Regions from separate parts of the Psychrobacillus psychrodurans genome, predicted to be linked through region 3. Evidence: riboswitches for the same ligand, from Rfam matches in the RefSeq annotation. Region 3 holds a riboswitch; each other region holds the start of a gene.
What was found. Region 3 has a riboswitch for lysine ahead of ACQCPR_RS11950 (aspartate kinase). Riboswitches for the same ligand answer to the same signal wherever they lie in the genome.
Positions count from the first base shown of each region.

Region 1: it holds a riboswitch for lysine, as region 3 does, so the genes downstream of both, dapA (4-hydroxy-tetrahydrodipicolinate synthase) here and ACQCPR_RS11950 (aspartate kinase) in region 3, are expected to answer to the same signal.
Region 2: it holds a riboswitch for lysine, as region 3 does, so the genes downstream of both, ACQCPR_RS13250 (Na+/H+ antiporter NhaC family protein) here and ACQCPR_RS11950 (aspartate kinase) in region 3, are expected to answer to the same signal.
Region 4: it holds a riboswitch for lysine, as region 3 does, so the genes downstream of both, ACQCPR_RS19560 (transporter substrate-binding domain-containing protein) here and ACQCPR_RS11950 (aspartate kinase) in region 3, are expected to answer to the same signal.

Region 1 is NZ_CP189791.1:3,220,522-3,222,730, forward strand. It holds gene ACQCPR_RS15960 (DHH family phosphoesterase) at 1-271, opposite strand, end outside; lysine riboswitch at 434-613, shown strand; gene dapA (4-hydroxy-tetrahydrodipicolinate synthase) at 840-1,727, shown strand; gene ACQCPR_RS15970 (DUF1456 family protein) at 1,791-2,209, opposite strand, start outside.
Region 2 is NZ_CP189791.1:2,718,836-2,721,044, forward strand. It holds gene ACQCPR_RS13250 (Na+/H+ antiporter NhaC family protein) at 1-1,349, opposite strand, end outside; lysine riboswitch at 1,430-1,612, opposite strand; gene yunB (sporulation protein YunB) at 1,661-2,209, opposite strand, start outside.
Region 3 is NZ_CP189791.1:2,470,091-2,472,299, forward strand. It holds gene ACQCPR_RS11950 (aspartate kinase) at 1-796, opposite strand, end outside; lysine riboswitch at 892-1,070, opposite strand; gene uvrC (excinuclease ABC subunit UvrC) at 1,261-2,209, opposite strand, start outside.
Region 4 is NZ_CP189791.1:3,932,248-3,934,456, forward strand. It holds gene ACQCPR_RS19555 (amino acid ABC transporter permease) at 1-368, opposite strand, end outside; gene ACQCPR_RS19560 (transporter substrate-binding domain-containing protein) at 431-1,285, opposite strand; lysine riboswitch at 1,410-1,593, opposite strand.

The DNA.
Region 1 (2,209 bases), 750 kb from region 3:
AGTGTAAGGCAGATTTGTGATGATCAATTAGTTGGACCTTTCCTTTTGCATTATAAAAATCATTAAGCCTTTTTTCATTGTCTTCATTTGGAGTCAAATCAGTTACAAATAAAAATGTATCTGGCTCATCATTTTCTAAAAAGTATTCAATCTCTCGATTTAGGGAGGAAATCGAATTATAACGCACCTTCACTTGCTCACCAAAAGCAAGCTTTGCTAAAATGCCACATCCGACACCATCTAAATCATTATGAGACAATAATTTATACATCCTTTTCACCTCTTGAATAGTATGGTTTTAACGTATGAAACTTATTAATTATACTGACCTTAAATAGCTTTATATTTATTTTACAGGTAAACTGTTGCATTAGTATTAAAAAACATGTATTATTTTAATAATTAAATATTCTCTTATTTCAAATACATTTGAAGTAAGGATAGAGGCGCGAAGACCATCAGTACACATTTGGAGGATAATGAGATCCTTTGACATTTGTGGAAAGGGGAATTTGCCGAAGTTGAAAGAATCTCATTTTTCTTGAAGCTGGTTCTGCTGTTGAATAAACACTGAATTGTCATATAGGAGACTATATGGAGGGCTATCTTACGCACGGAAATATTACTTTATTTCTATTGCAACAACGAGCCCTCGTTGTTGCTTTTTTGCGTCTACATAACTTGACTAAACAACCGTCAAGTTATACCTCCGGCGGATGTCATAGATTTTGAATTTCGCTAGTGTAATTCAATATCTGTATGTAATTACGTCGAGGCATAATTGATACCGCCCTTCTCCCTGAATTTTTAATAATAAAACTAGAGGATGTGGAGAAGTTATGAATTTTGGACAAATATTAACGGCTATGGTGACTCCTTTTGATCATAATGAGGAAATCGATTTTCCAGCTACACGGAACTTAATAAATTATTTAATAGCCAATGGAACAGATGGTTTAGTCATATCTGGTACAACCGGAGAGTCTCCGACATTAACAGAGGAAGAAAAAGTTAAACTGTTTAAATTTACAGTAGAAGTTGTGAATGGTAGAGTCCCAGTAATTGCTGGTACCGGCTCTTATAACACAAAAGCATCCATCGATTTAACAAGACAAGCAGCTGATGCAGGTGTCGATGGTATTATGCTTGTTGTTCCCTATTATAGCAAACCATCACAAGAAGGATTGTACCAACACTTCCAAGCAATTGCTGCAGTTACATCTTTACCGATTATGTTATATAATATTCCCGGTCGGAGTGCTGTCAATATGTCAGTAGAAACCATTGTAAGACTTTCCGATATTCCCAACATCGTAGCTATTAAAGAAGCTGGCGGGAATTTAGATACAATGACTGAAATTGTTCAAAATACACCTGAGGATTTTTCACTATATAGCGGTGATGACGGGTTAACAATCCCAGTACTATCGATTGGTGGAGCAGGAGTTATTTCAGTAGCATCACATGTTATTGGGAACGAAATGCAAACTATGATTGAAAAGTTTAATAGTGGCAATGTAAAAGAAGCTGCTAAGGATCATCGCAGTCTTTTACCTATCATGAAAGCACTATTTGCAGCACCAAATCCAACTCCTGTAAAATCGGCATTAAATTTAAAAGGAATTCCTGTAGGTGGTGTTCGCTTACCTATGATTCCTTTGAATAAAGAAGAGCTGAATTCTTTACAAGAAGTATTATCCACATTGCAACAAACCGTGAAATTATAGCATTTTCAATTGTCTATAGATAAAGAGGAAGAGCGAACTCAATTATGAATTCGCCCTTCTTTATTAATTTCTATATTTTACCGCTAAACCTTTAAGGAATTTGCGCGCAAAATTATCCCCGCATTCCTTATAATTACGATGCCCTGGTTTTCTTAAAATAGCACCTAGTTCACCTTTAGATACAATAATCCCACCATCATCTAATACTTCCAGCATATCTTCCGTTGTTAACTGTAAAGCTACTTTTAGTTTCTTCAAGAGTATATTATTCACATGATCCTTCTGCTGCTCTGCAGGCTCTGGATTATTAGTAGGTTGTGTTTGTTTTGGATCCTGTTTACCTCTTTTATGTGTGATTAATCCATTCAAAAATGATTCCAACATCTTGTTGTTACACTTCATATGATTTTCATCTTCCACTACTTCTTCATCATCATTAACTTCTTTTGATTTAGTAAGAATTTTAAGTACATCTTCTTTTG
Region 2 (2,209 bases), 250 kb from region 3:
GTATCAGAAATAGGCGAACAATGGTCTCCAAAAACTGCACCTGCTAAAACTGCTGCTAAAACAGGAAGTAGTAATTCTGGCTCTACTACCATAATGATGCTTGCACCTATTGGCAGTAAAATCCCAAATGATCCCCATGATGAACCAGTTGCGAAAGCCATAAAAGCTGTTAAAACAAATAATAAGAATGGGACTATCCCTACTGGAATATTATTTTCTGTAACGATTTTAGCTAAAAACTCACCAGTTCCCAGTGCATTAATTAAAAATGAAAGGGCCCAAGCAAATATTAAAATACCAATAGCCGGTAACATTGAATTAATACCAGAAATAACTGCTTTCCCTAGCAATCCAACATTCGCTTCTGGATTTTGTTTGAATTGACGAGTGTATAATAGTATTGCTAATATACTCGATACAATTCCACCTACAAATAAAGAAAGTGGTACATCTGTGTTCTCAAAAATAACAAATAAGTTCATCACTTTTCCTGAAGCCTGGTACCCTGTCCAAAACATTGAAGCTAGTGTAACAGCTATTAATGATACAATCGGTAAAATTAAATCATTCACTTTTCCATAATTATTTTCCGGGAAATTACCTTGTAAATCACCTGGATTAGATTTATTTGGATCAAAAAGCACTCCTGTTTCTTTTGCACGTTTTTCATGTTTTTTCATCTCACCTAAGTCATTGTCTGTCCATGCTATAAAAAATACCATTGCAAGAGCAGCAATAACATAGAAATTCATCGGGGCCATTATCAGAAATGCCTGAAGTGGTGTATAGTCTGTTACTGCATAAGTAGCGAAAATAACACCTAACTGACTTATTAGAAATGCTCCCCAGCTAGAAACTGGAGAAACTACACAAACTGGTGCTGATGTAGAGTCTATAAAATAAGCTAACTTTGCACGTGATACTCGATGAGAATCTGTAATTGGACGTGCAATCTGTCCAACAGCAAGTGCATTAAAATAATCATCTACAAAAATAATAATTCCTAAGAAGACTGTTAATAGCTTAGATCCACGATTTGTTTTAATACGTTTAACAGCCCATGCTGCAAAGGCGGTACTTCCACCAGATAAGCTGACAATGGCGGTAATTACGCCTAGCATCAATATGAAAGATAATATAAAGATATTGTACACATTTAATCCATTTTCCCAAAACGATGTGATAAAGGAATCCCAAAGAATGTTTAATGAGTCAATTGGCGAAAAGCTTTCTACTAATAAAGCTGCCGAAACGATTCCGGCCCCTAATGATAGCAAAACTCTCTTCGTAACAAGCACCATTACAATCGCTAGTAATGGCGGTAAAATCGAAAATATCGTATTTTCCAAAACAAATCCTCCTAAATATAAAAAGCCAACCTAATGTATATATAGGTTGGCTTTTAGTTAAAATTTTAAGCATAAATTTTATACTCTGTAGCTCTCCATTTATACTGGTGTATAAATGACAGTGTTATTTTTGTTCAAAATAACCCCAACTAGATTTGTCTCGACGATCAGCATCTAATTTCGGCATAACTTCCTTCCGTTTACAATCACAGTTGTCATTCTCCTGTAAACTACTCTTAAGTCATGCGGCCTCTACCTATTCTTATTCATTTCCACTAGTATATCAGTAAATACTATAATTTTAAGGTTTTTTATTTTTCTGGTAATGGTAGTGGAACTTCTATTGATGGAGCTGCATCACCATCGCCACCTGTGTATATATAAGGAACCTGGCCTTGTACAATCCCCATTGCAACAGGTATACTCTGTTCAACTGTACTCATTTTACTTGCTAGAGGAACGATTATTTGTACATTTACTTTAATGTGAATATTGACTTCTACATACGCATTGTTAATACCAAATTTGGTGATTGAAGGTACTACATTTGATTGTACATTACCGATGACGTGAAAACGTATTGGAATTTTCGGGCCTAAATTACCGATAAGGGGAATATTCGTCGCTTGCCCCATTGGCACGAAAAATACGACTCCACCTTGATCCTCCATCGTTTGTTTATCGTACTCGATGTCATCTAAGTAAGGTAGGCTTGAAAAGTCCCCCTGCTCAGCCTGCTCCAAATGGGCCTGAACTAATTGATTTGTATCAGCCAATACACGATTAATTATTTCTGTATTAAATCGTGTAGTTACCATTGTGGTACTATCTGAAGGAACTTCTTCGATTATGTCATTTAC
Region 3 (2,209 bases):
TAGTTAATCGAACGATATCGGATTCAAACGCTACCCCACGAACTACTAAATTATTTTCCACATCTACTTCCTCCTTCAAAATCGTTCCTTCTCCATCTTTATAACTTGGGCGAACTCGTAATGGAACCTTGTAGTTTTTAGCGAATTCAACCGCACGTGGATGCAATACCCCTGCACCTAAATTAGCTAGTTCTAGCATTTCGTCATATTCAAGTTGTTCCAACCTTCGAGCCTTCTCGATATAGCGCGGATCTGATGTATAAATACCATCAACATCCGTATAAATATCGCAAATTTCTGCTTTGATAGAAGCAGCAATAGCTACAGCAGTTGTATCAGATCCGCCTCTGCCAAGGGTTGTAATCTCTCCTTCTTCTGATATCCCCTGAAAACCTGCTACAATAACCACTTTATTTGAATCAAGTAAACTATCAATTTTAGCGGGATCCAGTTTCAGTATTTTTGCATTTCTATGTATATCATCTGTTATGAGACCAGCTTGAGCACCAGTCAGAGAAATGGCATCTATCCCAATTGCATTTAACCTAATAGAAAGTAAAGCCATCGTAACTTGCTCCCCATTGGATAAGAGCATGTCCATTTCACGTTTTGATGGTGATTCTGCTAATCCAAAAGCAAGGTTTGATAATTCATCCGTTGTTTTACCCATTGCAGATACTACAACAACAATATCATGTCCTTTATCTTTCTCACGTTTCACTCGAGTAGCAACATTTTCAATTTTTTCAGTTGATTCAACTGAAGTACCGCCAAATTTCATTACAATTTTAGTCATGAACATCCGCTCCCTAATTAATCTGTAAGGATTAAAAAATGCTTTCCACATATTGTGAAAAGCATTGTCTCATACACGGTCCAAAAAATCTGCCCATGTGAGATAGCCCTCCAGAATATAAATTCTGACAATTCTACATCTATTAAATGCAGAACCAACAATAGAATAGGAAAAGCTAATCTATGTTTCGGCGAAAAACCCTTTCCACAGCCATTCTAGGAACTTCCCTTCCTCCTGCTGCGTACTGATGTCTAATCGCACCTCTATCTTCACTTAAAATACAGTGAAATATTCAATTACGCCTCGGTGTAAATGCGTCCAGACTTTGAATTGCGTTTACGCATTAACTCCTTCAAAATCTATGACATCCACCAGAAGCTTAACTTGAATCAGCAATTTTTAACCACGTATTTGCGTCGTTTTTGTGTTGAGTCAAGTTAAATTGTTTCAACCATAACACATGATTATTCAGAAGACAATATATTTTTCTGAAAATGATTAACCATGATCTCTGCTTGCTTACTAGGAAGACCCGCTTCCATAAACTCTTCTTTACTAGCAGCTTGTATTTTCTTTAAGGAACCAAAATGCTTTAATAATAACTTTTTCCGTTGAGGTCCGATTCCTTCTATACCATCGAGCGATGATGCAATAGTATGCTTCCCTCTTTGTTGCCTATGGAATGTTATAGCAAAACGATGGACTTCATCTTGAATACGTTGTAGCAAATAAAAACCTTCACTCGTCCGCTTCATCGGTATTAGTTCCAAAGGGTCTCCATATATAAGCTGAGAAGTTTGATGCTTGCCATCCTTTGCAAGACCTGCAATTGGAATATCTAACCCCAATTCATCCTCTATAATTTCTCGTGCAGCTTCAATTTGCCCTTTTCCTCCATCAATAATAATTAAATCAGGCAGTGGCAAGTTTTCCTTAAGTACACGAGTATATCTTCTACGTACAACTTCGCGCATTGCTCCGTAATCATCATGCTTAGCTGCGGTTTTAGTTTTATACTTACGATAATCTTTTTTGCTGGCTCTACCATCAATAAAAACAACCATTGCAGATACCGCATCAGTCCCATGAATATGAGAGTTATCAAAAGCTTCAATTCGCATTGGAGGTGCAATATTCATCGAATCACCAAGCTGCTCTATCGCGCCTATCGTCCGTTCTTCTTGTCTTTCGATTAAATGAAATTTCTCCGTCAGTGCAATTTTAGCATTTTTTTCTGCCAATTCGACCAGATTTTTCTTCGTCCCTCTTTGTGGTACGAAAATCTTCATTTCTAACAGTTTTGAAGACAAGTCAATATCCGTACTCATAGGAACATAAATTTCTTTTGGTTTAATATGTTCTGACTTCGCATAAAATTGACCTAAAAATGTTATAAACTCCTCCTCTGGATCT
Region 4 (2,209 bases), 1.5 Mb from region 3:
CCACCACGTACTATTTCTGCCATATAAGCACCCGTGTTAATCGAAACGATAAATATTGCTGCCATTGTACGGTCCATATCTATTCCAAAAGCTAGTGCAGAGCCATAGAATATTACCATTGCTTGTACAATCATTGGTGTTCCTCTGAAAAACTCAATATAAACAGAAAGAATCAGATTAACTATTTTTAATACAATACGTTTTAGTTTTCTCTCAGGCGTAGGAATTGTACGAATAACTCCTGCCAGCAAACCAATAACTGCTCCAAAAATCGTACCAATTATGGAGATTAGTAGTGTCATTCCTGCTCCACGAAGGAACATCGGCCAGTTACTTGTAATCATCGAAATAATATATTCAATGCTCATACATTTCCCTCCTTCCATATAAAAACCGACTGCAAAAAGATGCAGCCGGTATCACATCATTTTTATTCTGCAGCTGGTTGATTATTAATCGCCTTATCCATAATTTCTTGACGTTCTTCTTCCGATATTTCCGCTAAAATTTCATTAATTTTATCTGTTAAGTCACTACCTTTTTTCAAACCTACAGCGACTGCTGTATCTTCTTCCTTTGCTTTAAATCCTTCTGTGAACTCCACCATTGCAAAGTTCTTGTTTGCAGAAGAAGCGCTAATTCCTTCTGGTCTTTCAGATACATATCCATCAATAACTCCCGACTCTAATGCCACACGCATTGCCGCGAAATTATCTGACGCTGGTTGTTTTTGCACATCTTTAATTTGATCGATAACGCCATAATGTGATGTATTTAATTGACCTGTAATTTTAGCACCACTAAAATCTTGAATCGAAGTAGCCCCTTCAAAAGCACCGCCTTTTTTCACTACCATAACAAAGTTAGAGGTGTAGTAGTTTTCCGAGAAGTCGATTGTTTCTTTACGCTCTTTTGTAGGTGACATTCCCGCTATGATTGCATCAATTTTGTCTGATTGCAATGATGGTACAAGACCATCCCATTCTGTTTTGACGATAACTAGTTCTTTTCCTAATCCGTCAGCAATTCGTTTAGCAATTTCCACATCATATCCACCAGCATATTCCGCATTACCATCAATCTTCACTCCACCATTAGAGTCATCTAGTTGTGTCCAGTTAAAAGGTGCATAACCAGCTTCTAAACCAACTGTAAATGTATCTACTGCTGCTTCTTTACTATTATCAGATGAAGACCCTGAAGTTTCAGTAGCATCTGTTCCACATGCTGCTAATAATAATAACAAGCTTGCGAATATCGTTATAAATACTAATCTCTTTTTCATTTTAATTACTCCCTTTTTATCAGTGTATGTTTGTTCCTATAAAAAAAGACAACTTGTACAAAAAAAGACCTGAGATGAACTCAGGTCGCAATATGTATAGTTGCCCAAATCCTCTACTTTTCCCAAATGAGATAGCACACCATTATAAACCGGGATGTTTATAATGGACAGTCCTGCAATTATTAACTGCAGACCCAGCAAGTAATACCGAGAAATATTACTAACTTCGGCGACATTTCCTTCTCCATAGAATCATAGCTTCTCAAACTCCACTATGGACTGTTAAATATCGCGCCTCTACCTCACTATACTAAGTGAGGTCGTATTCAATTATGTTTCATAGTCTACATTAGACATACTTATCTGTCAACTGACTCTCGAAAAAACTATTTATACGTTGAGATTAATAGCTACATGATCAGATATACCAATTTTAGAGTAAAGATACTGCTAATGATTCTTCTAAAAAGAATCAAATCGATAAACATTTCCATAGTTGTTATTTACTTATCTGGAGTTCGGATAGGACTATCTAGTTTTGGATTCAATTAGTTCCTATGGATAAACTTATCGGTACTATCCTTCTTGAAACAAGACAAGATTTCTACTGCATAAGAATAATTAATTTTGGATTGTGGGCTTACGTAAACTATTCGGTAAGTTAAATCGTCAATAGGGGGATAACCAAAAAGTAGGAGTAATTGTGGAAAATAAACTAAAAAATTATATTATGATTTACATGAAAAAAGTAATCCATTTTTTGAGTTAGCCACTCGGGATGGATTACTTTTCACTTCTGTCATTTTCGTTAAAGAAAACCGTAGGTTCAGAGTGAAAATAAGCTTAACTTCCATTCTTAAAAATGAGTTTTTTCTCTAGCAATTTATATAATCAACAGGATATCAATTTCATCCATGTTACAAG